DNA from 3 places in the Niveispirillum sp. KHB5.9 genome. Region 2 is predicted to be linked to each of the others. Evidence: predicted binding sites of a transcription regulator. Region 2 holds the regulator's gene; each other region holds the start of a gene.
The links. Region 2 encodes LexA, which represses DNA repair genes until DNA is damaged. Its sites were predicted from a motif close to ATGTTCTANTTTGGTTC; they were not measured.
Positions count from the first base shown of each region.

Region 1: the regulator LexA is predicted to act here: its motif matches at 7,782-7,798, upstream of recA (recombinase RecA).
Region 3: the regulator LexA is predicted to act here: its motif matches at 6,183-6,199, upstream of ACM9HJ_RS17050 (PA0069 family radical SAM protein).

Region 1 covers NZ_JBLTYX010000006.1:162,580-172,298, forward strand. Annotated here, with positions in the region: gene ACM9HJ_RS12850 (methyl-accepting chemotaxis protein) at 1-94, shown strand, start outside; gene ACM9HJ_RS12855 (amidohydrolase family protein) at 185-1,471, shown strand; gene ACM9HJ_RS12860 (hydroxysqualene dehydroxylase) at 1,452-2,861, opposite strand; gene ACM9HJ_RS12865 (squalene/phytoene synthase family protein) at 2,870-4,624, opposite strand; gene ACM9HJ_RS12870 (superoxide dismutase) at 4,885-5,511, opposite strand; gene ACM9HJ_RS12875 (phytoene/squalene synthase family protein) at 5,721-6,566, shown strand; gene recA (recombinase RecA) at 6,619-7,695, opposite strand; gene ACM9HJ_RS12885 (hypothetical protein) at 7,929-8,240, shown strand; gene ACM9HJ_RS12890 (tetratricopeptide repeat protein) at 8,234-9,565, shown strand; gene ACM9HJ_RS12895 (PAS-domain containing protein) at 9,632-9,719, shown strand, end outside.
Region 2 covers NZ_JBLTYX010000009.1:19,933-29,651, reverse strand. Annotated here, with positions in the region: gene ACM9HJ_RS15975 (anthranilate synthase component II) at 228-830, shown strand; gene trpD (anthranilate phosphoribosyltransferase) at 842-1,867, shown strand; gene trpC (indole-3-glycerol phosphate synthase TrpC) at 1,864-2,685, shown strand; gene moaC (cyclic pyranopterin monophosphate synthase MoaC) at 2,682-3,167, shown strand; gene glp (gephyrin-like molybdotransferase Glp) at 3,260-4,459, shown strand; gene ACM9HJ_RS15950 (PAS domain S-box protein) at 4,570-6,204, opposite strand; gene lexA (transcriptional repressor LexA) at 6,623-7,369, shown strand; gene ACM9HJ_RS15940 (hypothetical protein) at 7,486-7,710, shown strand; gene ACM9HJ_RS15935 (DUF1428 domain-containing protein) at 7,954-8,304, shown strand; gene pth (aminoacyl-tRNA hydrolase) at 8,535-9,122, opposite strand; gene ACM9HJ_RS15925 (50S ribosomal protein L25/general stress protein Ctc) at 9,214-9,719, opposite strand, start outside.
Region 3 covers NZ_JBLTYX010000010.1:28,199-37,917, forward strand. Annotated here, with positions in the region: gene flgA (flagellar basal body P-ring formation chaperone FlgA) at 1-375, opposite strand, end outside; gene flgG (flagellar basal-body rod protein FlgG) at 463-1,248, opposite strand; gene flgF (flagellar basal-body rod protein FlgF) at 1,275-1,997, opposite strand; gene ACM9HJ_RS17025 (mismatch-specific DNA-glycosylase) at 2,076-2,654, shown strand; gene fliN (flagellar motor switch protein FliN) at 2,687-3,004, shown strand; gene ACM9HJ_RS17035 (LysR family transcriptional regulator) at 3,116-4,021, opposite strand; gene ACM9HJ_RS17040 (FMN-dependent NADH-azoreductase) at 4,131-4,745, shown strand; gene mgrA (L-glyceraldehyde 3-phosphate reductase) at 5,034-6,065, opposite strand; gene ACM9HJ_RS17050 (PA0069 family radical SAM protein) at 6,222-7,298, shown strand; gene ACM9HJ_RS17055 (isochorismatase family protein) at 7,359-7,910, opposite strand; gene ACM9HJ_RS17060 (hypothetical protein) at 8,027-8,260, shown strand; gene ACM9HJ_RS17065 (glutathione peroxidase) at 8,336-8,902, shown strand; gene ACM9HJ_RS17070 (hypothetical protein) at 9,063-9,719, shown strand, end outside.

The DNA.
Region 1 (9,719 bases), on a different contig from region 2:
CAGCGAGGCGCGCCAGGCGTCCGACGCGCTGTCACAGCAGGCGGTGGAGCTGCGCCGGCAGGTGGAACGGTTCGTGGCGGGCATCCGGGGGTAAACCCCTCACGCCCCGGCGGGTGGTACTCCCATCCGCCGGGGTGCTGTGTTACCCCTGTTGGCGACAAAACCAACAAAGGGCAGTCCTTCCATGCCGTTCCCCCTGAAGCGATCCATCACCGCCGTACTGCTGGCCTTCACCGCCCTGTCATCGGCCCATGCGGCCACCACCTATGTCCAGGCCGACCGTATGGTCGATGTGGCCAGCGGCAAGGTCGTGGACAAGCCGGCCCTGATCATCACCGATGGGCGCATCACGGCGGTGGGGGGGCAAGGGGCCGTGGCGGTGCCGGAGGGCGCGATACGGCTGGACCTGACGGGCATGACCATTCTGCCCGGCCTGATCGACATGCATGTCCACCTGACCGGCCGGCACGACATGCACGGCTATGAAGGGTTGGCCGAGTCCACAGGGGATGAGACCATCAACGGCGTCATCCATGCCGAAAAGACGCTGCTGGCCGGATTCACTACGGCGCGCAACCTCGGTGCTGCCGGCTTCACCGACGTGGCCCTGCGCCGAGCGCTGGCCGACAACCGGCTGAAGGGCCCGCGCCTCTATGTCTCCGGCCCGTCCATCGGCGCCACCGGCGGCCATTGCGACAACAACCTGCTGCCGCCGGAATATGAGGCGCATAGCCAGGGGGCCGCCGACGGCCCCTGGGGCGTGGTCAAGAAGGTGCGCGAGGTGAAGAAATATGGCGCCGACCTGATCAAGATCTGCGCCACCGGCGGCGTGCTGTCCAAGGGCACGCAGGTCGGCGCCCAGCAATTGGCGCAAGAGGAACTGGACGCCATCGTGGCGGAGGCCAAACGCCTGGGCCTGAAGGTGGCCGCCCATGCCCATGGCACGGCCGGCATCAAAGCCGCTATCCGCGCCGGGGTGGACACGGTGGAACATGCTAGCTTCCTGGACGATGAAGGCATCAAGCTGGCCAAGGAGCGCGGCACCTACCTGTCCATGGATATCTACAACACCGAATACATCCTGTCGGCGGGAGAGGCGGCGGGGTTCCTGCCGGAAAGCCTGGCCAAGGAACGCGTGGTCGGCAAGACCCAGCGTGAAAGCTTCACTCGCGCCGTGAAGGCCGGGGTGAAGATGGTGTTCGGCAGCGACGCCGGCGTCTATCCCCATGGCGACAATGGCATGCAGTTCGCCCGCATGGTGACCTTCGGCATGACGCCGATGCAGGCGATCCAGGCGGCCACGGTGAACGCCGCCGACGCGCTGGGGGCGTCCGGAGACATCGGTACGCTGGCGGTCGGCCGCTATGGTGACCTGATCGCGGTGAAGGGCGATCCGCTGACCGATATCAGCCTGCTGGAAAAGGTGGATGTCGTCGTCAAGGGTGGCGAGGTCATGAAGGGCGGGCTGTAACCAGTTCCGCCGCCCGATGCCCGGATTGCACCGCCCCCTCGATGGTGGCGGGCAGGCCGGTATCGGTCCAGTCCCCGGCCAGGAACAGGTTGCGCGCCAGGCGCGGGCCGGGACGGAGACGTTCCTGGTCCGGCGTGGCGGCGAAGGTGGCGCGCTTTTCCTTCACGATGCGGCCGGAGTCGGGCGAGGCCGGGTCAAGGCCGAGTGCTCCGGCCACATCGCGCCAGAGCAAAGCCAGCAGGTCATCCGTGGGACGGTCGATGATGGCGTCGGCGGCGCTGACCGTCACCGACACGACGTCGCCCCGCAGGAACAGCCATTCCGCCATCCCGCCCACTAGTCCCAGCAGGTGGTGACCACCAGGCAGGCAGACGGGCCGATCCAGCCGGAAATGGGCGTTCATGATGGCATGGAACCGATTGGGGACTGGTAGATCGGGCAAGAGGCGGGCCGTCGCCTCCGGCGGTAGAGCCAGGACGACATGGTCGTCCACCCGTAAACCGATTCCATCGGTTCCAAAATCCAGTGCCACGGCCAGGCCATCCTGTGCGCGGTGCAATGTCTTCAGGCGTTGGCCGAACCGGATATCAGCCCCATGCCGTAGCAGGAAAGCCAGAGCCGGATCGACCAGCGCGGCGGACAGACCGCCGGGGCCCGCGATCCAAGGGCGGCAGGCCTCGGCCCCGCGCAGCAGGGTACGCCGGAACACGGACCAGAGCAGCCGGGCGGAACCTTCAGTATAGGGCGTATTGAGGATGCTGACGGCAAACGGCTTCCACAGCCGTTTGGTCAAGGGATGATCGACCGGCAGCAGGTCGGCCACGGTACGGGTGCGCCCGGCGAAGGCCAGATTCAGCACGGCCAGATAATCGGTGAGGCTTGTATCCGGTACACGGCGGGACGGATCGGCCAGCCAGAGGGGCAGAGGGCCGGAGCCGGGGCGTAGGGTCCAGAGCGTATGGGGGGTCTCATCTCTGCCGTCATTCCGGCGAAAGCCGGAACCCAGGGGCGGCATGTCGGACCCGTCGACAGCGTTGCCCGAAGCGGCGTAGAGGCTTGATCCTGTGGCCCCTGGGTCCCGGCTTTCGCCGGGATGACGGAGAGAAGGGGGCAATTCCATGAACGGAATGTCCACCGGATCCCAGGTCAACAACCCGTCACGACCGCCGATCCGATCCAGATAGGCCATACATTCCCGGTTCGCGCCCAGGATCAGATGGTTGCCATTGTCGATGATCCGGTCCAAATGCCCGTCGTGCCAGGACCGGCAGCGGCCACCGGCATGGTCGGTAGCCTCGTGCAGCACCACCCGGCGGCCGGCCTTTGCCACGGCAGTGGCACAGGCCAGACCCGACAGGCCAGCGCCCACGACATGGACAATTCCCCCCATTGGACCGTTCACAGGCGCGGCGGGCGGCCCAGGGCGCAGGACAGGGCCACGCTGATCTTCTCCCACTTGCCCAGGCGGGGGCGGTGGGACAGGGCGTCCGGCCCCCACCCGCGCTGGCGCAGGCGCACCAGGATGCGATGATACAGCACCATCATCGCGGCGGCGGGCCACAGCTTGCGGTGCGGCTGTTTCAGCAGGCCGGCGGCTTGGACGAAGGCGGCCTCCGCCTTGCAGGCCATGGCCTCGCAGACCTCCGGCAGGGCCGGATCGGACAGCAGGGCGACGGGGTCGGACTGCACCGCATAGACATCGATGCCGGCATCCTCCAGCATCTCCTCCGGCAGGTAGCAGCGGCCGTCGCGCGCATCCTCCTCCACATCGCGCAGGATGTTGGTGAGCTGCAGCGCTTCACCCAAGGCCAAGGCGAAGGCATCGGCGCTGGCATCGCCACGGCCGAAGACGCGCACGGCCAGCAGGCCCACGGCACCGGCCACCCGGCGGCAATATTGCGCCAGCTGGCCCAGAGACGGTGCGCGGATCGGCCCGTCCACATCCATCATCATGCCGTCGATGACGGCCTGGAATTCCGCCTGGGGCAGGTTGTAGCGGCGTACGGCGGCGGCCAGGTCGCGCAGGCGGCCATGGTGGCGGCCCGTGGCGGGCATGCCGTACATGGCATCGATGCGGCGCTGCCAGTCGGTCAGCGAGCCGCGCTTGACCTCGGTATTCTCCGTCCCGTCGGCGATATCGTCCACCGCACGGCAGAATCCATAGATGGCGAACATCGCCCGGCGCTTGCGCTTGCCCAGCAGGCGCATGGGCCAGTAGAAGGTCGATGTGCCATAGCTGCCGGCCTTGGCCAGACCGCTCGCCGGCGACAGGCGTGGCGGGCGGCGCGACATGCCGCGCAGCACGCCCAGCAGCACCGCCCCCAGCCGGCTGAAGGCGCCGACCTGCACCTTGCCGGCCAGCGGGTCGCGGCGGCGCAACTGCTTAGAAAGCGCAATGGCCATTTCCACGATGACCGCCGATTCCATGCGCAGGCCGGGATTGGCGATCAGGCGGGGCAGGGCGCTGGCCCGGCGCAGCAGCGAATCGACATTGTCCAGGGTGCGGTCGATGACGGCGCGCACCGGCGGCGTCGCCTCCGTTTCCACCAGATGTTCGACTGATCCCCCCGCTTCCTTGAACCAGGCGGTGGGCAGATAGCAGCGGCCCAGTTCCACCCAGTCATGCCGGCAATCCTGGATATGGTTCAGGATCTGCAAAGCGGTGCACAGCGCATCCGACGCGGGGGCGGCATTGATGCCCTCCCCATGCAGTTCCAGGAGGAAGCGGCCCACGGGGTTGGCGGAATAGCGGCAATAAAGGACCAGGTCCTGCCAGGTCTTGCAGTGGCTGCCCATGGCGTCGCGGCGGAAGGCCTGCAAAAGCTGGCGGGCATGGATGCCGGATACGCCGGTGGCGGTCTGCGTGGCCTTCAGGGTCAGGGCCGGGGCCAGCCAGGGCTGGTTGCCGATGCCGCTGACCAGGGCGCGTTCCAGCGCATCCAACTGGGCGATCTTCATGTCGGGATCGACATGCGGGTCGTCGGCAATGTCGTCGGCAAGCCGCGCGAAGGCGTAGAACGCCATGACATGCGGGCGATAGGGCGCCGGGATCAGCCGGGAAGCGACCGGAAAATTCTCCCCCTCCGCGCCCTTGCGGGCGGCGGGATCGCCCGGTTGGGCGGGGTTCTGCGCGGACAGGCGGAATTCGGCCATGGGTCGGGCGGGGCTCTGTCGTCGGTCGGGAGGCTACTCTGCCACGACAAAGGGACATGTAGAAGTGGCGATAATGCGGCGTAATCGTCGGGATATGACAAACCCCGCCGGAAGGCTCCGGCGGGGCTGTATCATGCTTCAGGTCCGGATTTGCAGCCGCCGGTCATTTCCATGACCGGCGGAGGCCGGCGACTGCCGGCCCGCCGCACGTGCGGCGCAAGCCAAGGGCGCGGATGCGCCCGCCCGGCGCCTGAGGGAGCTTAAATAACCGCGCCAGCGGTGATCTTGGCCAGACGGGCGTTCACGGCGTCCCAATTGACCGTGTTCCACCAGGCGGCCAGATAGTCCGGACGGCGGTTCTGGTACTTCAGGTAATAGGCGTGTTCCCACACGTCGTTGCCGAACAGGACGGGCGTGCCGTTGAACAGCGGCGTGTCCTGGTTCGGCTGGGCGACGATGGCCAGCTTGCCGGCGGTATCGGCGGTGACGAACACCCAGCCGGAGCCGAACTGCTTGGTCCCGGCCTCGTTGAACTTCTTCTTGAAGTCCTCGAAGCTGCCGAAATCGCGGGTGATGGCGCTGCCCACGTCACCGGTCGGGTCGCCGCCGCCATTGGGGCCCATGATCGACCAGAACATGGAATGGTTGGCGTGACCGCCGCCATTGTTGCGCACTGCGGTGCGGATGCTCTCCGGCAGTTCGCCCAGGCGCTTCAGCAGGTCTTCCAGCGACAGGCCCTGCAGCTGGCTGTGGTCGGCCAGGGCATTGTTCAGGTTGTTGATATAGGCCTGATGATGCTTGCCATGGTGCGTGGCCATGGTCAGCGCGTCGATATGCGGCTCCAGCGCCGCGGTGTCGTAAGTCAGTGCCGGCAGGGTGAAGGCCATGATGATGGCTCCTGTTCTCTCTGGGGGTTGTGCCGCCCCTGACGCGGGGGCGGCCGGACACGGAGATGAGAGATACGACCGCGCCGCGCACCGGTCAACCCGCTCTACCCCCGAATAATTGTTCTACCAACCATGGGAGCGGATAGGCTTTCCGGCCAAGGCCATAACGCCTATAAGGCGGCGTCACCCCCCATTGGATTAAAGCGATAATGGCGCCGCCCGCCCTGTCCGCCTGTGCCGAGGCGGTCCGCAAGCATGATAATGACCGGTTTCTGGCAGCACTTTTTGCCCCCGCCGCCAGCCGCGAGGACCTGTTCGCGCTTTACGCCTTCAACCATGAGGTGGCGAAGACCCGCGAGGTGGTGACCGAACCCACCCTGGGGCAGATCCGCCTGCAATGGTGGCGGGAGAGCATCGAGGGTGCATTCGCAGGCAATCCCCGCCGGCATGAGGTGGTGGAGCCGCTGGCAGCCGCCATCGCCCGACATCAGCTGGACCGTGCGCAGTTCGATTTGCTGATCGATGGGCGCGAGGCCGATCTGGATGACGAGGCGCCGGCCGACCTAGATTGCCTGGTCAGCTACGCCCAGGTGACCGGCGCGCCTTTGACCCGGCTGGCCTGCCAAGTGCTGGGCGCGCGCGACCAGACGGCCATGGAGGTGGCAAGGCTGGTCGGCACGGCCTGGGCCCTGACCGGCATCCTGCGCGCCACACCCTTCCTGGCGCGCGGCCACCGGTCGCGCCTGCCTTTGACGCTGATGGCGGAAAACGGGGTGACGGAACCGGCCCTGTTCGACCTGAAACCGGAGCCGGGTCTGGCCAAGGTGGTGGAAGGGGTGGCCGATACGGCCCATGCTCTGCTGGCCGAGGCACGGCGCCTGCGCGGACAGGTGCCGAAGGCGGCATTGCCCGCCCTGTTGCCGGCGACGCTGGCCGGTCATCATCTCGGCCGGCTGCGCAAGGCGGGGTACGACCCGCTGGCACCGGAACTGCTGCGCCCCAGCGTGTGGCGGCCGATCGCCGTGGGCTGGGCAGCGACGACAGGGCGGTGGTAACCCCAAAACCAAACCGCCCCGGAAGGGGGACCTTCCGGGGCGGTTGTCGGGATCATTCCGGGCTGGCGGCGTCGCCGTCGGTTTCCGGCGTGCCCATCATGGCGCCGGCCACGATGCCGGCATTGGCACGGATCTTCTGTTCGATGCTGTCGGCTACGGCCGGGTTGGTGCGCAGGAAGGTCTTGGCGTTCTCACGCCCCTGGCCGATGCGCTGCCCGTCATAGGAGAACCAGGAGCCGGACTTGTCGACCACGCCGGCCTGGATGCCCAGGTCGAGCAGTTCGCCGACCTTCGACACGCCCTCGCCATACATGATGTCGAATTCGACGACCCGGAAGGGCGGGGCCATCTTGTTCTTCACCACCTTCACGCGGGTCTGGTTGCCCGTCACCGTCTCCCGGTCCTTGATGGCGCCGATGCGGCGAATATCCAGGCGGACGGAAGCATAGAATTTCAGCGCGTTGCCGCCCGTCGTCGTTTCCGGGTTGCCGAACATCACGCCGATCTTCAGGCGGATCTGGTTGATGAAGATCACCAGGCAGCGCGACTTGGAGATGGAACTGGTCAGCTTGCGCAGCGCCTGGCTCATCAGGCGGGCATGCAGGCCGACATGGCTGTCGCCCATCTCGCCTTCCAGTTCGGCGCGCGGCACCAGGGCGGCGACCGAGTCCACCACCAGCACGTCGATGGCGCCGGAACGCACCAGCGTGTCGGCGATTTCCAGCGCCTGTTCACCGGCGTCGGGCTGGGAGATCAGCAATTCGTCCACATCCACGCCCAGCTTGCGGGCATAGGAGGGGTCCAGCGCATGTTCGGCATCGACGAAGGCGCAGACGCCGCCATTCTTCTGGGCCTGGGCGATGGCATGCAGGGCCAGCGTGGTCTTGCCCGAGCTTTCAGGCCCGTAGATCTCGATGATGCGGCCACGCGGAAGGCCGCCGATACCCAGCGCGATGTCGAGGCCGAGCGAGCCCGTGGAAACCACCTCCGTCTCCGTCAATGCCTCCTTGGCACCGAGCTTCATGATCGAGCCCTTGCCGAAGGCCCGTTCGATCTGGCCCAGAGCGGCATCCAGAGCTTTTTGTTTGTCCATGGGTGTTTCAACCAGACGGAGTGGAGCAGCCGACATTATTGTCCCCTTCCTTCTCGCACGGATGTGCATGCGCGTTCAACTGCACCTGTTGTACATTCTTTGTTCTCGTCCGCCAAGCGCAAATGTTCTCATTCTGTTCACTTTGTTCCGCCCTGTCCGTAAGAACATGAACAAAGTTCAGATGCGATGGGGCGCGAAATCGCCTATGCTGGCGGCTCTATAAAGGCAGGCAGGTCCACGGCATGTCGATTTCGGGCGGGAATCACTCTTTGACCGGGCGCTGGCTGCTGCCGGCCCTGGCGGCGTTTGCCTGCACCGTGCCGGCCGGGGCGCAGAACAAACAGGAGAAGCCGAAGCCGCCGCCCGCCATGGAGCAGGAGGTAATCGTCACGGGCCGCCGCGACGGGGAACCCGATTTCCAGGAACAGCAGGAATTTCATGCCCAGGAATATCGCCGGCTGAAGGATATCTACGATCCCGACCCGCTGCCTGTGATCCGTAGCGACCGGCTGGTCCGCATGCCGGAGGCGATCAGCAGCACGGTGCAGGGCAAGCCGACCCTGACGGAGAAACAATGGTGAGTGCGGTTGCCGATCTGGTTCGCGCGGCGGAAGCGACGGGTGACGCGGCGCAGGCGCTGGCCCTGTGGCGGCAGGTGCTGGCGGCCGATCCTGTCCATGCCATCGCCTTGCTGAGCCTGGGCGATGCGGCCCGGCGGGCCGGACGCGCGCGGGAAGCGGACGAAATGCTGTCGCGCGCCGTGGCGGCGGCACCGGGGCTGGTGCCCGCACGTTGCGCGCTGGCCAACCTGCTGCTGCATGAGGGGCGGACGGGCGAGGCAGGCGCCCACCTGGCCGTGGCGGCGGAGCGCGGGCCCGGCATCGCCTATGTCTGGCGGGATATCGGCCTGCTGCGCCGGGTGACCGGCGATCCGGCCGGTGCCCTGGCAGCGTTCGAACGCTGCCTGGAACTGGCGCCGGGTGATGCGGCGGCGGGGCTGGGCCGGTCGCTGGCCCTGCTGCGGCTGGGGCGCTGGGGAGAGGGGTTCGCGGGGTACCGCCACCGCTGGTCGGTTGCCGTCCGCCCACCCCGGCATCAGCAGATACCCGTCTGGCAAGGGGAGAACCCGGTCGGCAGGCGTATCCTGGTTTGGGACGAGCAGGGGGCCGGCGACACCATCATGTGTGTGCGTCTGGTACGCGTGCTGATGGCGGCAGGGGCACAGGTGGTGCTGGAGGCGCCGGCGGCGTTGAGCCCCCTGTTCGCCGATGGGCGGCATGGAACATTGGTGGAACGGGGGGGCGAGGTGCCGCCGGTGGATATGCAGGTGCCGCTGCTGGATCTGCCCGGCCTGCTGGGGCTGGAACCATCCGCCATTCCCTGGGAGGGGCCTTACATATCCGGGCAGGCGGAATTGACCGCTATCTGGGGTGAAAGGCTGGCGCGGCGGGGCAACCGGCCGCGCATCGGTATCAGCTGGGCCGGCAACCCAGCCCATCCGGGGGATTTCTGGCGCACGCCGGGGCTGGCGTCGCTGCTGCCGCTTTTGTCACGGACGGGGGCCGACTGGTATGCGCTGCAGGTGGCCAGCGGGCGGGAGGAATTGCGCGACACCAAGCTGCCCGGCCATGTCACCGACTTGGGCGCCGAGATCGGCAGCTGGGCCGATACGGCCGCCATCCTGCCACACCTGGACCTGCTGATCACGCCCGACAGCGCCCTGGCGCATCTGGCGGGTGCCATGGGGCGGCCGGTCTGGACCCTGATCGCCACGGATACCGACTGGCGCTGGCTGGAGGCATCGCCCAAGACCGGCTGGTACCCGTCCATGCGCCTGTTCCGGCAGAAGGGTTGCGGCGACTGGGCCGGGGTTGTGGCGCGGGTGGGCGTGGCCCTGCCGGCTTGATCCGGTGCGGCAGGCAGGGCACCATCACTCGTTGCAGCCCCGCCATGATGATCGCCGGAGACGGACTTGGACCTGAACAGCCTGACCACGGCCTTCGACATGCTGACCGACGGCGTGGCGATGTTCGACGCCGGGGAACGGCTGGTCCTGGCCA
Region 2 (9,719 bases):
ACGGGTATTTCTGTGGCCGGGGGGGCGGGAACGGGGAGGCATGATGGGAACGGACCTCGGCGTCGGGATGGTAAAGAGCTTACTGCTATAAACACGGCCAGCGGCGCAATGCCCCAGCCGCAATGCCGCCCGCCGCGCGCGGCAGGGCTGCGCGGACTGGAAATCAGGGCCACCTGTCTGTAGGCTTCGCGGTCCAAGGCCTTGGGGGCCGATGCTGGAATAGAGCCATGCTGCTGTTCATCGACAATTACGACAGTTTCACCTGGAACCTGGTGCATTATCTGGGCGAATTGGGCGCGGACATGGCGGTTTGGCGTAACGACGCGCTGGATGTCGAGGGGGCTTTGGCGTTGAAGCCGGAGGCCATCGTGCTGTCCCCCGGCCCCTGCGACCCGGACAGGGCCGGCATCTGCCTGCCTCTGATCCATGCTGCGGCGGAGCACAGGATTCCCCTGATGGGCGTGTGCCTGGGCCACCAGGCCATCGGCCAGGCGTTTGGCGGCAAGGTGATCCGCGCGCCGGAGCCCATGCATGGCAAGCTGTCCGACGTGTTCCATGAGGGGCGCGGCCTGATGGCCGATCTGCCCAGCCCGTTCAAGGCCACGCGTTACCACTCCCTGATCGTGGAGAAGGAGACGCTGCCGGATTGCCTGGAAGCCACCTCCTGGCTGCCCGATGGCATGATCATGTCGCTGTCGCACAAGACCCTGCCCATCCATGGCGTGCAGTTCCATCCGGAAAGCATCGCGTCCGAACATGGGCACAAGATCTTCGACAATTTCCTGAAGCTGGCCGGCGTGACCCGCGGGCCGCAGCTGCGTGTGGCGTGATGTCGGGGGACATGGGTGATTTCAAGGCATTGCTGGCGCGGGTCGCCACCGGTGCCACCCTCAGCGAGGCGGAGGCGGAACATGCCTTCTCCATCATCATGTCGGGCAATGCCACGCCGTCCCAGATGGGCGGGTTCCTGATGGCCCTGCGCGTGCGCGGGGAGACAGTGGGGGAGATCACCGGTGCCGTCCGCGCCATGCGGGCCAAGGCCCTGAAGATCGAGGCGCCGGACGGCATCATCGATACCTGCGGCACGGGCGGCGACGGGGCGCATACGTACAATATTTCCACCGCCGTGGCCTTCGTCATCGCCGGCTGCGGCGTGCCGGTGGCCAAGCATGGCAACCGCGCCATCTCGTCCAAGTCGGGCGCCGGCGATGTGCTGTCGGCGCTGGGCGTCAATCTGGATGCCGATTTCGCCCTGGTGAAGCGGGCTTTGTTCGATGCCCATATCGGCTTCCTGCTGGCCACGCGGCATCACACCGCCATGCGCAATGTCGGGCCGACGCGGGTGGAGCTGGGCACGCGCACCATCTTCAACCTGATGGGGCCTTTGTCCAACCCGGCGGGGGCCAAGCGGCAGCTGATGGGTGTCTATGACGCGAGATGGCTGGAGCCGCTGGCCCAGGTGCTGCGCAATCTGGGGTCCACCCGCGCCTGGGTGGTCAGCGGTGCCGACGGTCTGGACGAGATCACCACCACCGGCCTCACCCATGTGGCGGAGCTGCGCGACGGGCAGGTGCGGACCTTCACCGTGACGCCGGAGGAGGCGGGTCTGTCCCGTGTCACCCTGGCCGACCTGCGTGGCGGCACGCCGGAGGAGAATGCCGAGGCGTTGCGGGCGGTGCTGTCCGGTGCCACGGGTCCCTATCGGGATATTGTACTGCTGAATGCCGCCGCCGCCCTGGTCGTGGCCGATGCCGTGCCCGACCTGAAGACGGGCGTGGCCAAGGCCGCCGATTGTATCGCATCCGGTCAGGCGACCTTGGCGCTGGACCGGCTTGTCTCCATCACCAACACGCCGTTGACGATATGAGCAACCAAACCCCCGACGTTCTGGCCCGCATCAATGAAGACAAGGCCGACCATATCGCCCGCGCCAAGGCCGTCCGGCCGCTGGCTTTGGTGGAGGAACTGGCCAAGGCCCAGCCGGCCCCGCGCGGCTTCGCCAACGCCCTGGAGACCACGGTCGCCGCCGGCCGCTGGGCCCTGATCGCCGAGATCAAGAAGGCCAGCCCGTCCAAGGGCCTGATCCGGGCCGATTTCGATCCCCCGACGCTGGCCAAGGCCTATCGCGATGCCGGTGCCACCTGCCTGTCGGTGCTGACCGACGTGCCCTATTTCCAGGGGGACGATGCGTTCCTTCAAGCCGCGCGGGCTGCCGTCGAATTGCCGGCGCTGCGCAAGGATTTCATGATCGATCCCTATCAGATCGTGGAAAGCCGGGCGCTGGGTGCCGATTGCATCCTGCTGATCATGGCCTGCCTGGACGATGGGTTGGCGCGTGAGCTTTATGATGCCACCGTGGACCTTGGCATGGATGTGCTGGTCGAGGTGCATGACGAGGCGGAGATGGAACGGGCCCTGAAGCTGCCCGGTGGCCTGCTGGGCGTGAACAACCGCAATCTGAAGACGCTGTCCATCGATCTGGCGACGACGGAGCGGTTGGCCGCCATGGTGCCGGCCGACCGGCATCTGGTGGCGGAAAGCGGCATCCACAGCCCGGCCGACCTGACCCGCCTGGCCCAGGCCGGTGCGCGGCGCTTCCTGATCGGTGAAAGCCTGATGGCCAAGCCCGACGTGACGGCGGCGACCCGGGCGCTTCTGTCCACCCCGATGATCGAGGCGGCATGAGCAATCCCCTGACCCATTTCGACGAGGCCGGCAACGCCGCCATGGTCGATGTCTCGGCCAAGGACGAGACGGTGCGCATCGCCACGGCGCGCGGCCATGTGGAGATGAAACCGGAGACCCTGGCCCTGATCCGCGATGGGGGGATGGAGAAGGGCGACGTGCTGGGCGTGGCGCGGCTGGCCGGGATCATGGCGGCGAAGAAGACGCCGGACCTGATCCCGCTCTGCCATCCGCTGATGCTGTCCAAGGTGACGGTCGATTTCACCATCGATGAAGCGGCGTCGCGCGTTCATATCGAAGCGACGGTGAAGCTGAAGGGCCGCACGGGCGTGGAGATGGAGGCGCTGACCGCCGTGTCGGTGGCGGCCCTGACTATCTATGACATGTGCAAGGCCGTGGATAAGGGCATGGTCATTGGTGCCATCCACCTGACCTACAAGGAAGGCGGCAAGTCCGGCACCTATGTGGGGCCGGCGGCCTGAGGGCTTCATCGGGGAATTATCAGGATTCCACCGCTTGCCCCGCGTGATATATGCCCCAATATGTCGCGTCTATTGTGCAACGGAGCATCCGATTGATCCCGCTTTCCGAAGCCCGCGCGCGCATCCTGGCGGCGGCGAAGCTGCTGCCCGCTGAACAGGTGCCGATCACCCAGGGGCTGGGCCGCGTGCTGGCCGCCGATGTCGTGGCGCGCGTCACCCATCCGCCCACGGCGGTCAGCGCCATGGATGGCTGGGCCGTGCGTACGGCGGATATCGTGTCGTTCCCGGTGACTTTGACCCGGATTGGCGAGGCGCCGGCCGGCCGGCCCTTTGCGGGCACCGTGCAGGTGGGACAGGCGGTGCGCATCTTCACCGGCGGTGCCATGCCGGACGGGGCCGACACGGTGGTGGTGCAGGAGGATGCCGACGATCATGGTGCTACCGTCACATGCAAGGATGGCGGTGGTCCCGGCCGCTGGGTCCGCCCGGCGGGGCAGGATTTCGCCATTGGTGATGTCGGTGTGCCCGCCGGCCGCCGGCTGACGGTGCGCGATGTGGCGCTGGCGGCGGCCATGAATGTACCCTGGCTGCGCGTGCGCCGCCGTCCCCGCGTTTCTATCCTGGCGACGGGTGATGAGGTGGTGATGCCCGGTGACACGCTGGCGCCGGGCCAGATCGTCAGTTCCAATTCCCTGGCGCTGGCGGCCCTGGTGCGGCAGTTGGGCGGGGAGCCGGTGGATCTGGGCATTGCCGGCGACAGTGCCGACAGCCTGTCCACCCTGGTTTCCGCCGCGTCGGGCACCGACCTGCTGGTCACCATCGGTGGGGCGTCGGTGGGGGAGCATGACCTTGTCCGCTCCGTCTTAGGCGCGGCGGGCCTTCAGCTGGATTTCTGGAAAATCGCCATGCGGCCGGGCAAGCCGCTGATGTTCGGGCAGATGCATGGCGTGCCGATGATGGGTCTGCCGGGCAATCCCGTTTCCTCGCTGGTCTGCGCTTGGCTGTTCCTGCGCCCGCTGCTGCTGGCCATGCAGGGGCTGCCGTCGGATGACGATTTGCGCGATGCGGTGCTGGCCCGCGACATGGGGGCCAATGACAGCCGCGCCGATTTCGTGCGCGCCAAACTGTCGACCGATGCGGAGGGACGGCTGGTGGCTGAACCGTTCCCCAAGCAGGATAGCGGCATGTTGAGCCGGCTGGCCTGGGCCGACTGCCTAATCCTGCGCGCACCGCATGCGCCGCCGGTGAAGGCAGGCGAACGGGTGCGGATCATGCCGCTGGACGCGCTGTAAGTCCTTTTGTTCCTCAGACGCCGGCGCCGCATCCGCGGCTTGGCTTCACGCCGCACGTGCGGCGCGGCGGCGGTCGCCGCCGGAGTGGCTTGCGGTTGCGAAAACCACTCTCAAGCGCCAATGCGTGCAGCCTCCTCGGCGGCGCGCTGCATGCTGGACGACATTTCGTTGGCCACGGCACTCTGCTGTTCCACCGCCACGGCGATGGAACCGACATAGTCATTCACCTGGCCGATGGCATCGCGGATGCCACCCAGTGTGCTGACCACCTGCCCGGCTGTGTCACGCAGTCCGCCGATATCCACGGCGATGCGGTCGGTGGCGGCACGGGCCTGGTTGGCCAGGCTCTTCACTTCCTGCGCGACCACGGCGAAGCCCTTGCCGGCCTCACCGGCGCGTGCCGCCTCGATCGAGGCGTTCAACGCCAGCAGGTTGATCTGGCTGGTGATGCCGGTGATCAGGTTGACGATGTCGACCATGCTGTCCGACAGGCTGGTCAGCCGTGCGGTGACCGCGCCGGCATCCTCCACCCGTTGGTTGGCGGCTTCGGCCTCGTCGCGGGATTTGGCCATGCTGTCGGCGATCTCGCGGATGGAGGCGTTCATCTCCTCCGCGCCCGAGGCCACGCTTTCCATCATGGAACGCACATATTCGCTGCGCTGGCGGGCCAGCACCTGTCGCGTCACGTCGCTGGCATATTTCACGACCTTGTAGGGCTTGCCATCCAGACCGATGATCGGGTTGTAGGAGGCCTGGATCCATACCTCGCGCCCGCCCTTGGCCGCGCGCTTGAACTCGCCGGCCTGATACTCACCCTGGGCCAGCCGGCGCCAGAAATCGCGATATTCGGCGCTGTCGCGGTTCGCCTCCGGCATGAACAGCGCATGGTGACGGCCCTGGACCTCCTCCAGCCGATAACCCATGGCGGACAGGAAGTTGGCGTTCGCCGTCCGGATCGTGCCGTCCAGGTTGAATTCGATGACCGCCTGGCTTTTCGAAATCGCGTCCAGCTGGCTGGCGCAATCGGCGGCGATCTGTTTCTGGGCCGTGATATCGGAAGCGAACTTCACCACCTTGGTGACATTGCCATCCTCATCCAGGATGGGCGTATATGTGGCCTGGATCCACACGTCGCTTCCATCCCTGGCCACGCGCCGGAATTCCCCGCTGAAGAATTCCCCATTGCCCAGCCGTTCCCAGAAACGGCCATATTCCGGCGTGCCACGCTCTTCGGCCGGCACGAACCGGTGGTGATGGCCGCCCTTGATCTCGTCCAGCCGATAGCCCAGGGTCGACAGGAAATGGTCGTTGGCGGCCAGGATTTCGCCTGTCGGCGTGAATTCGATGACGGCCTGGGTGCGGTGGATGGCGGCGACCTGGCCGGCCATGTCGACATTGCGGCGGACCGCATCGGTGATGTCATTGGCCAGCTTGACCACCCGGGTCACCCGCCCATCAGCGTCCAGAACGGGGATATAGGTGGCGCGCAACCACAATTCCTGCCCGGATTTCGTCAGGCGCCGGTAGACGCCGGTATGGGATTGCCCGTGGCGAAGCCTTTCCCAGAATTGCTGATAATCCGATCCCTGATGATCGACCGGGCGTAAAAACATACGGTGGTGTTTTCCGTTCAATTCTCCCACGGCGTATCCGAATGTGGAGAGAAAAATTTGATTGAATTCTAATATGTTGCCGTCTGAATCAAATTCGATGACGCATTGGGATCTGTTGATGGCATCGCGCATGGCCGATAATAAGCGGGTATGCTGAAAAGGTATTAATCGCCGCATGTCAGAATTTCCTTATGGAAACAACGTTCGATCCGGTGGATTTCCCATTGTTTTCAATAGGAAGATACCCGCTCCAATCGCCATGTTATCGACTTGTCATGTGCTGGCGGAAATATTGCGCCTTCCATCAGCCGTTTGCGATTTATAATCATATTAAACTCTATTGTCCATAGTACGAAGGCGATAGTGTCAAAACGACTTTGAAACAGTCATTCCCAATAGGAGAAATATCATTCCTTATACGCCCTTCCCGTGCTGATCCAATACGAACCAAAATAGAACATTGATTGGCGTTCCGGGATTGTTCTATAGTGATCGCGGTCACATCGATGGCGCCGGATGGACGGCGGCCGTTGCGGGGCGAGGGGATGTCATGCTGACGCGCAAACAACAGGAATTGCTGTTCTTCATCAACGAGCGCCTGAACGAGGGCGGGGTCTCTCCCTCTTTCGACGAAATGAAGGACGCCCTGGGGCTGAAGTCGAAATCCGGTATCCACCGCCTGATCACCGGGCTGGAGGAGCGGGGCTTCATCCGCCGCCTGCCGCACCGCGCCCGCGCGCTGGAGGTACTGCGCCTGCCGGAGAAACCGGCGCCCAAGGCCAAGGCGACCGCCACGGCGGCTCCCGTCGCGGCCCCGCCGCCGGCGCAGGAGGTTTCCCCCCGGTTCAAGCCCAATGTCATCCGCGGCGATTTCCGCAACAGCCTGCCCGGCCGTCCGGCCAGCAACGATGCCGACGCGGTGGCCCTGCCGCTTTACGGCCGCATCGCGGCTGGTCTGCCGATCGAGGCGATGCGCGACAATTCCGTCACCATCGACATCCCGGCCTCCATGCTGGCCGCCGGCGATCATTACGCGCTGGAAGTTGCGGGCGACAGCATGGTCGAGGCGGGCATCCTGGATGGTGACACCGTCGTCATCCAGCGCTGTGAATCGGCGGAGAACGGCACCATCGTCGTGGCCCTGGTCGATCAGCAGGAAGTCACCTTGAAGCGCCTGCGCCGCAAGGGCAATTCCATCGCCCTGGAACCGGCCAACCCGAATTACGAGACGCGGGTGTTCGGTTCCGACCGGGTGAATGTGCAGGGCCGGCTGGTGGGCCTGATCCGCCGCTATTGATAGGGGGATTGGGGCAGGGGCCTCTCTGCCCCAATCCCGTCACCGGGCGGCCGTGCTTTCGCCCGGTCGGACAGGCAGGCTTCGGGTTTTCCGCCCCATGTCCGGATGGCCCCTTCATGCCCACCCTGTTCCGTCTGATGCTTCTGCCGCTGCTGTTGCTGCCGCCGGTCCTGTCGGGTTGCGCCAGCCCCTGTCAGCGCATCGATGACGAAATGCGCCAGTTGAACGCCGACACGATCCGCGACCCGGCCATGGCCGGGGACGGGCGCTATCTGGCGCGGTTCCAGGAATTGGCGGCGCAGTCGGTGGAGAAAGGCTGCCTGTCGGGTGGCCGGCGATAGAGCAGGGCAGCGTAGTCACAAAAAAATTTCATGCCTCCTGTCGGAACCCACAAGGCACCATCGTCTTATATCAGTTCCCGGTGATCGTCACCGATCACCGGGCCTCAGTCGCCGGCGCCGCCATCCGGCGGCTTGGCTACGCCGCATATGCGGCGCGGCGGCAGTCGCCGCCGTATCAAGTTCCGATCAGCCAGTTGATCGGAACTTGGTAGTGGTATGGATAACCAAACGCAGGAGGATCCCATGTATGTCGACGGTTTCGTATTGCCGGTGCCCAAGGACAAGCTGGACGCCTACAAGGAACTGGCCACGGTCGCTTCCCAGGTCTGGAAGGATCATGGCGCGCTGTCCTATGTGGAATGCGTGGCCGATGATGTCGCCTATGGCGAGGTCACGTCCTTCCCCCGTTCCGTGCAGTTGACGGAGGATGAGGTGGTGGTCCTGGCCTGGATCACCTACCCGTCCAAGGAAGTGCGCGACGCCTGCAACGCCAAGGTGATGAGCGATCCGCGCATCAAGTGCGACCCCAATGACATGCCGTTCGATGCCAAGCGCATGTTCTGGGGCGGCTTCACCCCTCTGGTCGAAGCTTGACGTTCCCTAGAGAAGCCGGGCGCCGCCATCCGGCGACTGCCGGCCTTCAATGGTCATGGACAATGACCGTTGGCATGGGTTTGCCCTACGCGCAGCCCTTTGCGGAAGGTTCAACCTTTCGCAGGGGGCTGCTTCGTTTCAGGGGCCGGCGCCGCCATCCGGCGGCTTGGCTACGCGCCACGAGGCGCGCGGCGGCAGTCGCCGCCGAACCAATTCCCGATGAGTCCAACTCATCGAGAATTGGTATTAGGCGAGCTGGTCAATGCTGCGACGCGGGAGGCGTATTTCTCCGGCTCGCCCTTGACCAGCAGCGGCAGTTCCTTGGCCAGCACGTCCAGCAGGGTAGGCAGCCAGGTCTCGTCGGCCTTGGCGAAATTGCCCAGCACCCAGCCATGCACCCGATCCTTTTCGCCGGGATGGCCGATACCGATGCGCACGCGCCAATATTCCTTGCCGATATGATCGTCGATGGAACGCAGGCCGTTATGCCCGCCATGGCCGCCGCCCCGCTTCACCCGGATCTTGGCCGGGGAGACGTCCAGTTCGTCATGCAGGACGATGGTGTCGTCGGGCGTCAGCTTGTAGAAGCGCATGGCTTCACCGACCGATTGGCCGGACAGATTCATGAAGGTCTGGGGTTTCAGCAGGAAGCATTTTTCGCCGCCTGCGATCCCTTCGGCGACCAGCCCCTGGAAGCGCCGCTTCCAGGGGCTGAAGCCGTAGCGGCCATGGATTTCATCCACGGCCATGAACCCGACATTGTGCCGGTGCCGCTCATATTCCGGGCCAGGATTGCCCAGTCCGACCAGCAGGCGCATTATCAGGTTCCGTAATTCAGTTCCTCAGGCGGCATTGCCGCCGTCGCGTTTCCGGGGCGGGCCCGGAAACGCGTGGTCACCGATCAAATGATCAGGCGTCGGCCTTGACGGTTGGCGCGGCGATCGTGGCGACGGTGAAGTCGCGATCGGTGATGGTCGGGCGCACGCCTTCCGGCAGCTTGACCGAGGAGATGTGGACCGAAGCACCGACCTCGAAACCGGCCAGATCGACGACGATCTTTTCCGGCAGGTCGGAAGCCTTGGCGAAGACCTCGATATCGTGACGGACGACGTTCAGGACGCCACCCTTCTTGATGCCGGGGCAGGTCTCGACGTTCACGAACTCCACCGGCACCTTCAGGGTGATCTCGGTGGTGTCGCTGACGCGCAGGAAGTCGGCATGCAGCGGACGGTCATAGACCGGGTCCAGCTGAACGTCGCGCGGCAGCACGCGGTGCGTCTGGCCGTCGACCGTGATGTCGAACAGGTGGGTGAAGAAGCCCGGACGATGGATCTCACGGGTGAACTTCGTGGTATCCAGGGCGATCATCACCGGCTTTTCCTTGTTGCCGTAGATCACAGCCGGAATCGAACCAG
Region 3 (9,719 bases), on a different contig from region 2:
CAGCAGCACATCCACCCCGTCGCCGGCTCCGGCTTCACGCAAGGCCTGGCGCAGGCTGGCGACGATGGCGTCGCTGGTCACCTGCACCGAGGCGCGTTCGATGGTGATGCGATCGGCACCACCCGCCGCACGCCAGTCGACACCATTGGTCGACGCGATGCGCTGCAAAGCGGGGGCGTCCAGGCTGACGCGGCGGCCGGGCTCCGGCGCGGTCAGGATCGGATGCACCGCCTGTTCCGGTGACAGGCCGTCGAACAGGTCGCCCAGCAGAATTTGCCCATCCATCACCGACGCGCCCGACTTCAGCGTGGCGGCCCCGGCGGCGGTACCGGTCAGCAGGGCGGCGGCGAGCATCAGGGCGGCGAAGCGGGTCATGGCACGGACTCCGGGCGGGGGTGGGCAAAATTGTCCTAGCAGGGCCGTCAGGCCCCGGCGGCGACGCTTCAGGAACTTAAAAACCAATCAGCGCAGCTGGCTGACCGACTGCATCATCTGGTCGGTGGTGGAGATCACGCGGGAATTCATTTCGTAGGCGCGCTGGGCGGTGATCAGCTGGGTGATCTCGGCCACGATGTTGACGTTGGACGTCTCCACGGCACCCTGCATGATGCGGCCGAAACCGGGGGCGCCCGGCGGGCCTTCGATGGCGGCACCCGATGCCGGGGTTTCCAGCAGCAAATTGTCGCCGATGGCTTCCAGGCCGGCGGTGTTGGGGAAGGTCGCCAGCTGGATCTGGCCGACATTCTGCGGCTCGATCTGGCCGTCGATCTTGGCCAGAACCTCACCGTTCGGGTTGATGGTGATGTCGATGGTGTTCTGCGGCACCACGACGCCGGGCATCACCTGGTAGCCGTCGGCCGTGACGATGGTGCCTTCGGCGTTCAGCGACAGTGAGCCGTCGCGGGTATAGGCGGTCTCGCCGTTGGGCAGCTGGATCTGCAGATAACCCTGACCGTTGATGGCCACGTCCAGCGTGTTGCCGGTGGGGTTGATGTTGCCCTGCTCGTTGATGCGGTAGATGGCGGCGGCCTTCACACCCAGACCCACCTGGATGCCCGACGGAACGATCGTGCCGGCGTCGGACGAGGTGGAGCCCACGCGGCGCTGGTTCTGGTACAGCAGGTCCTGGAATTCGGCCCGCTGACGCTTGTAACCGGTCGTCGTCATGTTGGCGATGTTGTTGGAGATGGTTTCGACGTTCAGCTGCTGGGCCAGCATGCCGGTGGCGCCGATGGAGAGGCTGCGCATGGTTTTGATCCTTCCTGCTGGCTTGATTACTGAACGCGGGCGAGCTTGCCGATGGCGCCGCGGATGCGTTCGTGTTCGGTATCGATCATCTTCTGGACGCTCTGGTAGGTGCGCAGCACGTCGATCATCTGCGTCATCTCCACCACGCTCTGCACGTTGCTGCCTTCGATCGTACCCTGGGTGACCTCGGGCTGTTCGACGGCAATTTCTTCCTGGTTGGCCTCATACAGGCCACCGCCCAGTTCCATCATCTTCTGCTGGTCGGCGAAGGTGACGACCTTCAGCTTGCCCAGCGGGCCGGCCTCGGTGCCGACCGAACCGTCGCCGGCGATATGGATGTCCTTGGCGTCGGCCGGCACCACGATGCGCTGGTTGTTGGTGTCCATCAGCGGCAGGCCGGAATGGTCCACGACCTCGCGGTTGCTGTTCAGCTGGAAGGCGCCGCCACGGGTATAGCGGGTGCCGCTCAGCGTTTCGACAGCGAAATAACCCTCGCCGCGCAAGGCGACATCCAGCTCATTGTTGGTGACGGTCAGCGGACCGGCCTCGGTGTTGCGCAGCAGGCCGTAATCCTGGACGAAGCTCATCCGGTCGCCCTGCTTGTCGGGGCGCTCCATATATTCCAGGAACAGCATGCGCTGCGACTTGAAGCCGGTGGTGTTCATGTTCGCGATGTTGTTCGACACCACGTCCAGCTGCCGGCGCAGGGCTTCCTGGCGGGACAGGGTGATGTAGAGTGAATTTTCCATCGCGGTGACTTCCTCATGCTGGCCGGTGGGCCGTTGCTCGCCAGAACTAAAAGCAAGGGGCGTGCCAACTGTCGGGGAATGGCGGAGTTCCGCGGTTTCCTGTTGCGCCATGATCGGGAGCGGCAAATACTGCCGCCCATCATGATCCTGCCCGATATCCTGGCCCCCGGCCTCCACCTCGTCTTCTGCGGTACGGCCCCGTCCCGCGTCTCCGCCGCCAAGGGGGCGTATTACGCCAATCCCGGCAACGCCTTCTGGCCGACGCTGGCGCGCACGGGCCTGGTGCCCGACGGTTGGCGGGCATCCGACTTCATCCGCATGAACGAACTGGGCCTGGGCCTGACCGACCTGAACAAGGTAGAGATCGGCAATGATGTCGACCTGACGGCGGACGGGTTCGATATTCCCGGCTTTGCCGCCAAGATGCGCGCCCACCGTCCGGCCGCCATCGCCTTTACCAGCAAGAACGGTGCCCGGCTGTTCCTGGGACCGAAGGCACCCCTGTCCTGGGGGCGTCAGACGGATGACTGGGAAGGCATCGCCCTGTTCGTCCTCCCCTCCCCCTCCGGTCAGGCGCGGGGCAGCTTCTCACTCGCGCCCTGGCAGGAAGCGGCCGCCTTTGTCGCTGCACGAAGGCCGGCACCCGTGCTAGGGTGAATCCCGGTACAGGCTTACCGGGATGGAGCGACATGCCCGACCAGGACGATATCGATGCCATGTTCGGCGAGATGGCCAGCGGCGGTTCCGTCCGCTCGCTCCCTGAACAGCAGGAGATTTCCGCCGTCTATGACACGGAGGTGGAGATGAGTGTCGTGCTCGGCACCTCCTTCATCCGCGTGCGCGACCTGCTGAAGCTGGGCCGCGGCGCCATCGTGGAGCTGGACCGCAAGATCGACGATCTGTCCGACATCGTCGTGTCCGGCCGCATGGTGGCGCGGGGCGAGGTGACGATCGTGGAGGACAAGATCGCCGTGACCTTCCGCGAATTCGCGCGGATCAATAATTAAACCCTGCTCATCCGCCGCAGGTCAGGTCGAGCCTTAGGCGAGCCCTGACAAGCGACGGTGCGGCTTGCAGATGTCAGGGCTCGGGCTTGCGCCCTCGACCTGACCTACAACTCACCTCGTATTCGGGCAGCCTTCCCAACTCCGGTCGCGGCCGAACCGTTCGACCAGCGCGTCCATCAATACCCTGATCTTCGTGGGCATCTGTGCTGCCGGCGGTGGGCGCAGCAGATAGAGGCTGGCCTCCGGGATCGGGTATCCCGGCAGCAGATAGACCAGCTCCCCTCGCCCGATGGCGGGACCCGCCAAGAAGGCCGGCAGGCGGCCCACGCCCAGGCCCGCCACCACGGCGGTCAGCAGCGCCTGGCCATTGTCGGCCACGAACCGGCCGCGCGGACGCACCGCGACCTCCCGCTCCCCATCCCGCAGCCGCCAGACCTCGTCGCCCTGGTGCACGGCCGCGTGCCGTTCCAGGTCTTCCGGCTTCTCCAGGGGCGGGGCCTTGACCAGATAGGCGGGGCTGGCCACGAACACGCCATGCACCGGCCCGATGCGCCGCGCCACCAGCGAACTGTCGGGCAGGTGACCCAGCCGAACGGCGACGTCGTACCCCTCGCCCACGATATCGACATGCCGGTCGCTGTAGCTGGTGCGGATTTCCAGCTGCGGGTGGGCCAGGGCCAGTTCCGCCAGCAGCGGCGCCAGATGCGTCAGCCCGAAGCTGAGCGGGGCGGCGATGCGCAGCAGGCCGGACGCGCCACAGCCGGCGGTGATGGCATCGATGCCGGCCTGCATCTCCGCCACCATGCGGTCGGCATGCGGCTTGAACCGGGAGCCGGCATCGGTGATCGACACGCCGCGCGTGGTACGGGCCAGCAGTGGCACGCCCAGCTGCGCTTCCAGCCGCGCCAGCCGCCGGCTCAGCAGGGATTTGGAAATGCCCAGCCGCTCCCCCGCCCGGCTGAAGCCCCCGGCCTCCACCACCTCCACGAAGGCCCGCACATCATCCAGCTCGACCATGGCTGTTCCCGATTCCGCAACAGTCTTTCCCAGGATTGGCCACTAGTGTCGCCGATCCTGCAACGCCAACTTATCGCACATGCACTCCTTCCTTCGAACGGAAACGAAGATGACCAACATTCTTGTGATTGAAAGCTCGGCCGGCGGTGACGCGTCGGTCACCAAGCTGCTGGTGGGCGAGGCGCTGGCCGGCCTGTTGGCCGCCAACCCGGCCGCCAACGTGACCCGCCATGATCTGGGCCTGAACCCCGTCCCGCATGTGACGGCGGAAAACCTGGCCGGCCTGCGCGGGGAGCCGGTGACGGCGGCGGAAAAGGCCACCCGCGCCCTGTCCGACAAGCTGGTGGCGGAGCTGAAGGCGGCTGATGTGATCCTGGTCGGCGCGCCCATGTATAATTTCGGCGTCTCGACCGTCCTGCGCTCCTGGTTCGACCATGTGCTGCGCGCCGGCCTGACCTTCACCTATTCCGAAGCCGGCCCCAAGGGTCTGCTGGAAGGCAAGCACGCCATCGTGATCGAGGCGCGCGGCGGGCTCTACAGCGAGGGCCCGGCCAAGGAAATCGACTTCCAGGAACCCTATCTGCGCCAGCTGTTCGGTTTCATCGGCGTCACCGATGTGACCTTCGTGCATGCGGAAAAGATCGGCTATGGCCCCGACGCCCGCGCCGCCGCCATCGACGGTGCCAAGGCGACGCTGGCCGCGATCACCGCTGTTGCGGCGTGAGTTTCCTGAATTGACCTTTCCCTCGTCATCCCGGCGAAAGCCCATAGGCGCTAACTTAAGAGGTTTGCCCTGTCGTGGAAGCCCCTTCTACCGTCACCCCGGCGAAGGCCGGGGCCCAAGTGACAAGCGCTTTGCTCTATGATTTGGGCCCCGGCCTTCGCCGGGGTGACGGTAGTGAGGGCGGGATTGGTCTGCTCAATTGCCTAAGTTAGCGCCTATGGGCTTTCGCCGGGATGACGAGGGATATAATTCTACAAAGTCGATAGGCCCTGGGGTGCCCGAGGGAAATTATAATGACGAAGACCCCCGCCACAGGTCTGTGCCGCCATCCTGGGCATGGGTGTCTATGGCGGCCAGTTCTTCTACCGTGAAGGACAGGTTGCCCACCGCGTCCAGCGAATTGTCCAGCTGTTCCACATTGCGCGCGCCGATCAGGGCCGATGTGACGCGCGGATCGCGCAGCGCCCAGACGATGGCCATCTGCGCCAGGCTCTGTCCCCTTGCCTTGGCGATGTCGTTCAGTGCGCGGATGCGGGCCAGATTGTCCGGGCTGATCATGCTGGATTTGAAGGAACCTTCCTTGCCCGCCCGGCTGCCGGTCGGCACGCCCGACAGGTAACGGTCGGTCAGCAGCCCCTGCGCCAGGGGGGAGAAGGCGATGCAGCCGGTGCCCAGATCGGCCAGCGTGTCCAGCAGCCCGTTCTCGATCCAGCGGTTCAGCATCGAATAATTGGGCTGGTGGATGAACAGGGGCACCCGCTCCGCCGCCAGGATTGCCGCCGCCTTGCGGGTCAGTTCTGGTGAATAGCTGGAAATGCCGACATAAAGCGCCTTGCCCTGCCGGTGCAGATGCGCCAGCGCACCCATCGTCTCTTCCATTGGCGTCTTGGGATCGACGCGGTGGGAATAGAAGATGTCGACATAATCCACCCCCATGCGCTTCAGCGACTGGTCGAGGCTGGCCACCAGATATTTGCGGCTGCCGCCGATGCCGCCATAGGGGCCGGGCCACATGTCCCAGCCGGCTTTGGTGGAGATGATCAGCTCGTCGCGATGGGGCTTCAGGTCGCTTGCCAGCACCCGGCCGAACATCTCCTCCGCTGAACCGGGCGGGGGGCCGTAATTATTGGCCAGGTCGAAATGGGTGACGCCGCGGTCGAAGGCCCGGCGCAGCATGGCGCGCCCCGTCTCATAGATATCCGTGCCGCCGAAATTCTGCCAGAGACCCAGGGAGATCAGCGGCAGGTCGATGCCGCTTTTCCCGCAGCGGCGATAGGGCATCTGGCCTTCATAGCGGTTGGCGGCGGGCATGTAGCTCATGGGTCCATCCTCAGGGTTCCGGTGGATCAGGCGCATAGGATAGGCCCGGCGGGGCGGCGGGCAAGCACCATCTCCACCCCGTCACGAAAGCGCTTTGCCGGACGACGCCCGCCTGATATGTTCACTTTATGTTCCATTTCCGGCCAGGAGGCAACGGTGGATGAACTGTCGCCACAGCCGACAAGGGGACGCGCCGCCGTCAGCAATCTCGGTTCCCGGTTCGAACGCGAACAAAGGGTGCGGATCGATGATGGCTGGGGCTGTGACGGGGGCCTGCCGGAGAAGCTGCGCACCATCGTCATGGCCGACGCGGCGCGCAGCATCATCAGCCGCAATGACAGCCCCGACATTCCCTTCGACAGTTCGGTGAACCCGTATCGCGGCTGTGAACATGGATGTGTTTACTGCTTCGCCCGGCCCACCCATGCCTATCTGGGCCTGTCGCCCGGGCTGGATTTCGAGACGAAGCTGTTCGCCAAGCGCGACGCGGCGGCACTGCTGGCCCGCGAATTGCGCTCCCGCTCCTACGTCTGTCGGACGCTGGCCCTGGGTGCCAATACCGATCCCTATCAGCCGGTGGAGCGGGAGGAAGGGATCACGCGCGAAATCCTTTCCGTCTGCCGCGATTTCAACCAGCCGGTCAGCATCATCACCAAATCGGCCAATGTCCTGCGCGACCTGGACATATTGGCGCCCATGGCGGCGGACGGGCTGGCGCATGTGGCGATGTCGATCACCAGCCTGGATCGTGATCTGGCCCGCACCATGGAACCGCGCGCCAGCACGCCGGGGAAACGACTGGAGGCCGTGCGGACCCTGACCGGGGCCGGCGTGCCGGTAGCGGTGCTGACCAGCCCGATGATCCCGGCCCTGAATGATCATGAGATGGAAGCCATTCTGGAGGCGGCGGCCGATGCCGGGGCCACGGCCGCCAGCTATATCCTGCTGCGCCTGCCGCTGGAGATTGCCGACCTGTTCGGCGAATGGCTGCGCACGCATTATCCCGACCGGGCGGAACGGGTGCTGTCACTGATCCGCCAGTCACGCGACGGGGCGCTGTACCGGTCGGAATTCGGCACGCGGATGAAGGGCACCGGCGCCTATGCCGACCTGCTGCGCAGCCGTTTCCGGCTGGCCATTAAACGCCTCGGCCTGGACCGGCGGCGTTGGGAGATGGATTGCTCCAAATTCAGGGTGCCGGCGGCACCGGTGCGGCAATTGTCACTGTTCTAGAACGGTTTCCGGTTAGCCGGAAGCCGTTCCGGCGGCGATTGAGGAACAGGAAAAGCCATATCATTTGATCAGCCGCAGCACTTCCCTGAATTCCGGCCGGTCATAGCGTTCCAGCCATTCGAACAGCACCATTTCCACCGTGACCAGTTCCACCCCGTGGGCGCGCAACCGGTCGAAGGCGGCCTGACGGCTGGCGGGCTGGCGCGATCCCGCCGCATCCATCACCACGCCCACCCGCAGACCCAGCGCCTTGAGGCCCAAGGCGGTCTGCAACACGCAAACATGCGCCTCCGTTCCGGCCAGCAGCACCGTGCCCCCGCCGGCCGCCCAGGCCAGGAAATCCCCCTGGCGCGCGGCGGAAAAATGCACCTTGCCGAAGCGCAGCGGGATCAACGCCGCCAGTGGGGCGGTGGTAGGGCCGATGCCGGCCGGATTCTGTTCCGTCGCCGCCACCGGCACGCCCAGCCTTTGCGCCGTGCGCACCAGTTTCAGGCAGTTTTCCACCACCGCATCGGCTCCGTCGATGGCAGCCAGCAGCCGGTCCTGCACATCGATGATGACCAGCCGGCTGTCGGTGGTCAGCAGCCATTGCGGGGGTGCTGTGTCGGTCATCACGCGGGCTCCTCTGGGCTGCCATGCCCTTCAATCTGTGCGGCGGATCACTTTCCGGCAAGGGGCCACGGCAGATAGTCCGGCCAGTTCACCACGACATGATGATGGAGGCGGCGATGGGCCGCTTGATCCTGGTTCTCTCGACCTTGTTCCTGCTCTCCGCCTGCGCCGGGCCCGACACCGTCAGCCCGCCTTTGCAAGTGGCGGACGAACATCCCCACTTTGCCAACTGCGCCAGCTATATCCAGGCTTCCATGCCGGGCACGGATGCCGAGACGGCCCGCGCCACTGCCCTGGAAAACTGCCTGGCGCGCAATAGTGGCGGCCGTCAGGTGGCGACCCGGCTTTGATCACTGGACGCCGGCCCCGGCTCTGCTGCATTCTCCCCCGGACTTCCCTTCCCGATAAGGTGGATCATGGGTGAAATGGCGATGCGTGCTGGCCGGCGGGCCGTCCTGGCCCTGGCCGGCGGCTTGGCGATGATGGGGGTGATGGGCATGAGCGTTCCGGCACAGGCGGCCAGCGCCTATGATTATGGTTTCACCGCCATCGAGGGTGGGCCGCTGAAGCTGGACAGCTATCGCGGCAAGGCCGTGCTGGTGGTCAATACCGCATCGATGTGCGGCTACACCCCGCAATACAAGGGCCTGCAGGCCCTGTGGGACAAGTACAAGGACAAGGGCCTTGTCGTCCTGGGCGTGCCGTCCAATGATTTCGGCGGGCAGGAGCCGGGCTCCGCCGCGGAGATCAAGGAATTCTGCAACGTCAATTTCGCCATCGACTTCCCCATGACCACGAAGGAACCGGTGAAGGGACCCGACGCCCATCCGCTGTACAAGTGGCTGGCCGAACAGAAGGGCGAGCCGAAATGGAACTTCCACAAATACCTCATCGGCACCGACGGCAAGCTGATCGAGGCTTACGGTTCCAAGGTGACACCGGATTCCCCCGAACTGGCGGCGGCCATCGAGAAGGCGCTGCCTAAGGGCTGATATCAAACCTGCGATGAGAATGGCGGCGCCCGGCGCCTGAGGGACCGCGCGTCAAACCAAGGGGTTGAGCTTGTAATTGGCTTACAGGCTGGGTAGGGTCGGCGAAAGCGCCAGCCGCACAGGCGGGCCGGCCCCATCCCCTTGAAAAGCTTGGGAAGAAATGAGCTACGGCCTTTACGATAACCACCGTCGCTACCGCCGTCGCGTTTGGGCCCGCGTGGGCAAGGCCGTCCTCTGGCTGACCCTGTTGGGCGGGGTCGCCGGCTTCTCCTATCTGGTGGGTGTGGAGCAGCTGAAATCCCGTGAAGGTTCGATCCAGGAAGAGCTGGCGAACATGATTGCGGCCAAGGACAAGGCCGAACGTCGCGCCCAGCAATTGCAGCAGATCGCCCAGACCCAGGAAATCCGGGCCAATGAGCTGGATATCCGCCTGCAGCGCGAAGTGCCCAGCGGTGAGTTGGCCAAGCTGAACGAGCTGGTGGCCCGCAAGCTGGCCGAAGGGGTGAACCCCGAACGCATGGCCTTCGTGATCGAGCAGACCAGCAATCCGCGTTCGTGCGGTCGGCCGGAAACCAAGCGCTTCGTCCTGCCCACCCCGATCTACAAGGGTTCCAACACCCAGGTGGCCTTCGCCGACGGCACCATCATCGTGACCGGCGAGGGCGTGCCCGCCCGCAACGAGGGCGGCAGCCCCGAAGCCTGGTACGACCCGACCAAGCCGGTGAAGGTCAGCTTCACCGACGCCGCCGGCAAGGTGGAAGAGGTCAATGGCGTCCTGCCGCTGACCCACAACCTGATCACCACCGACAAGGAAGTG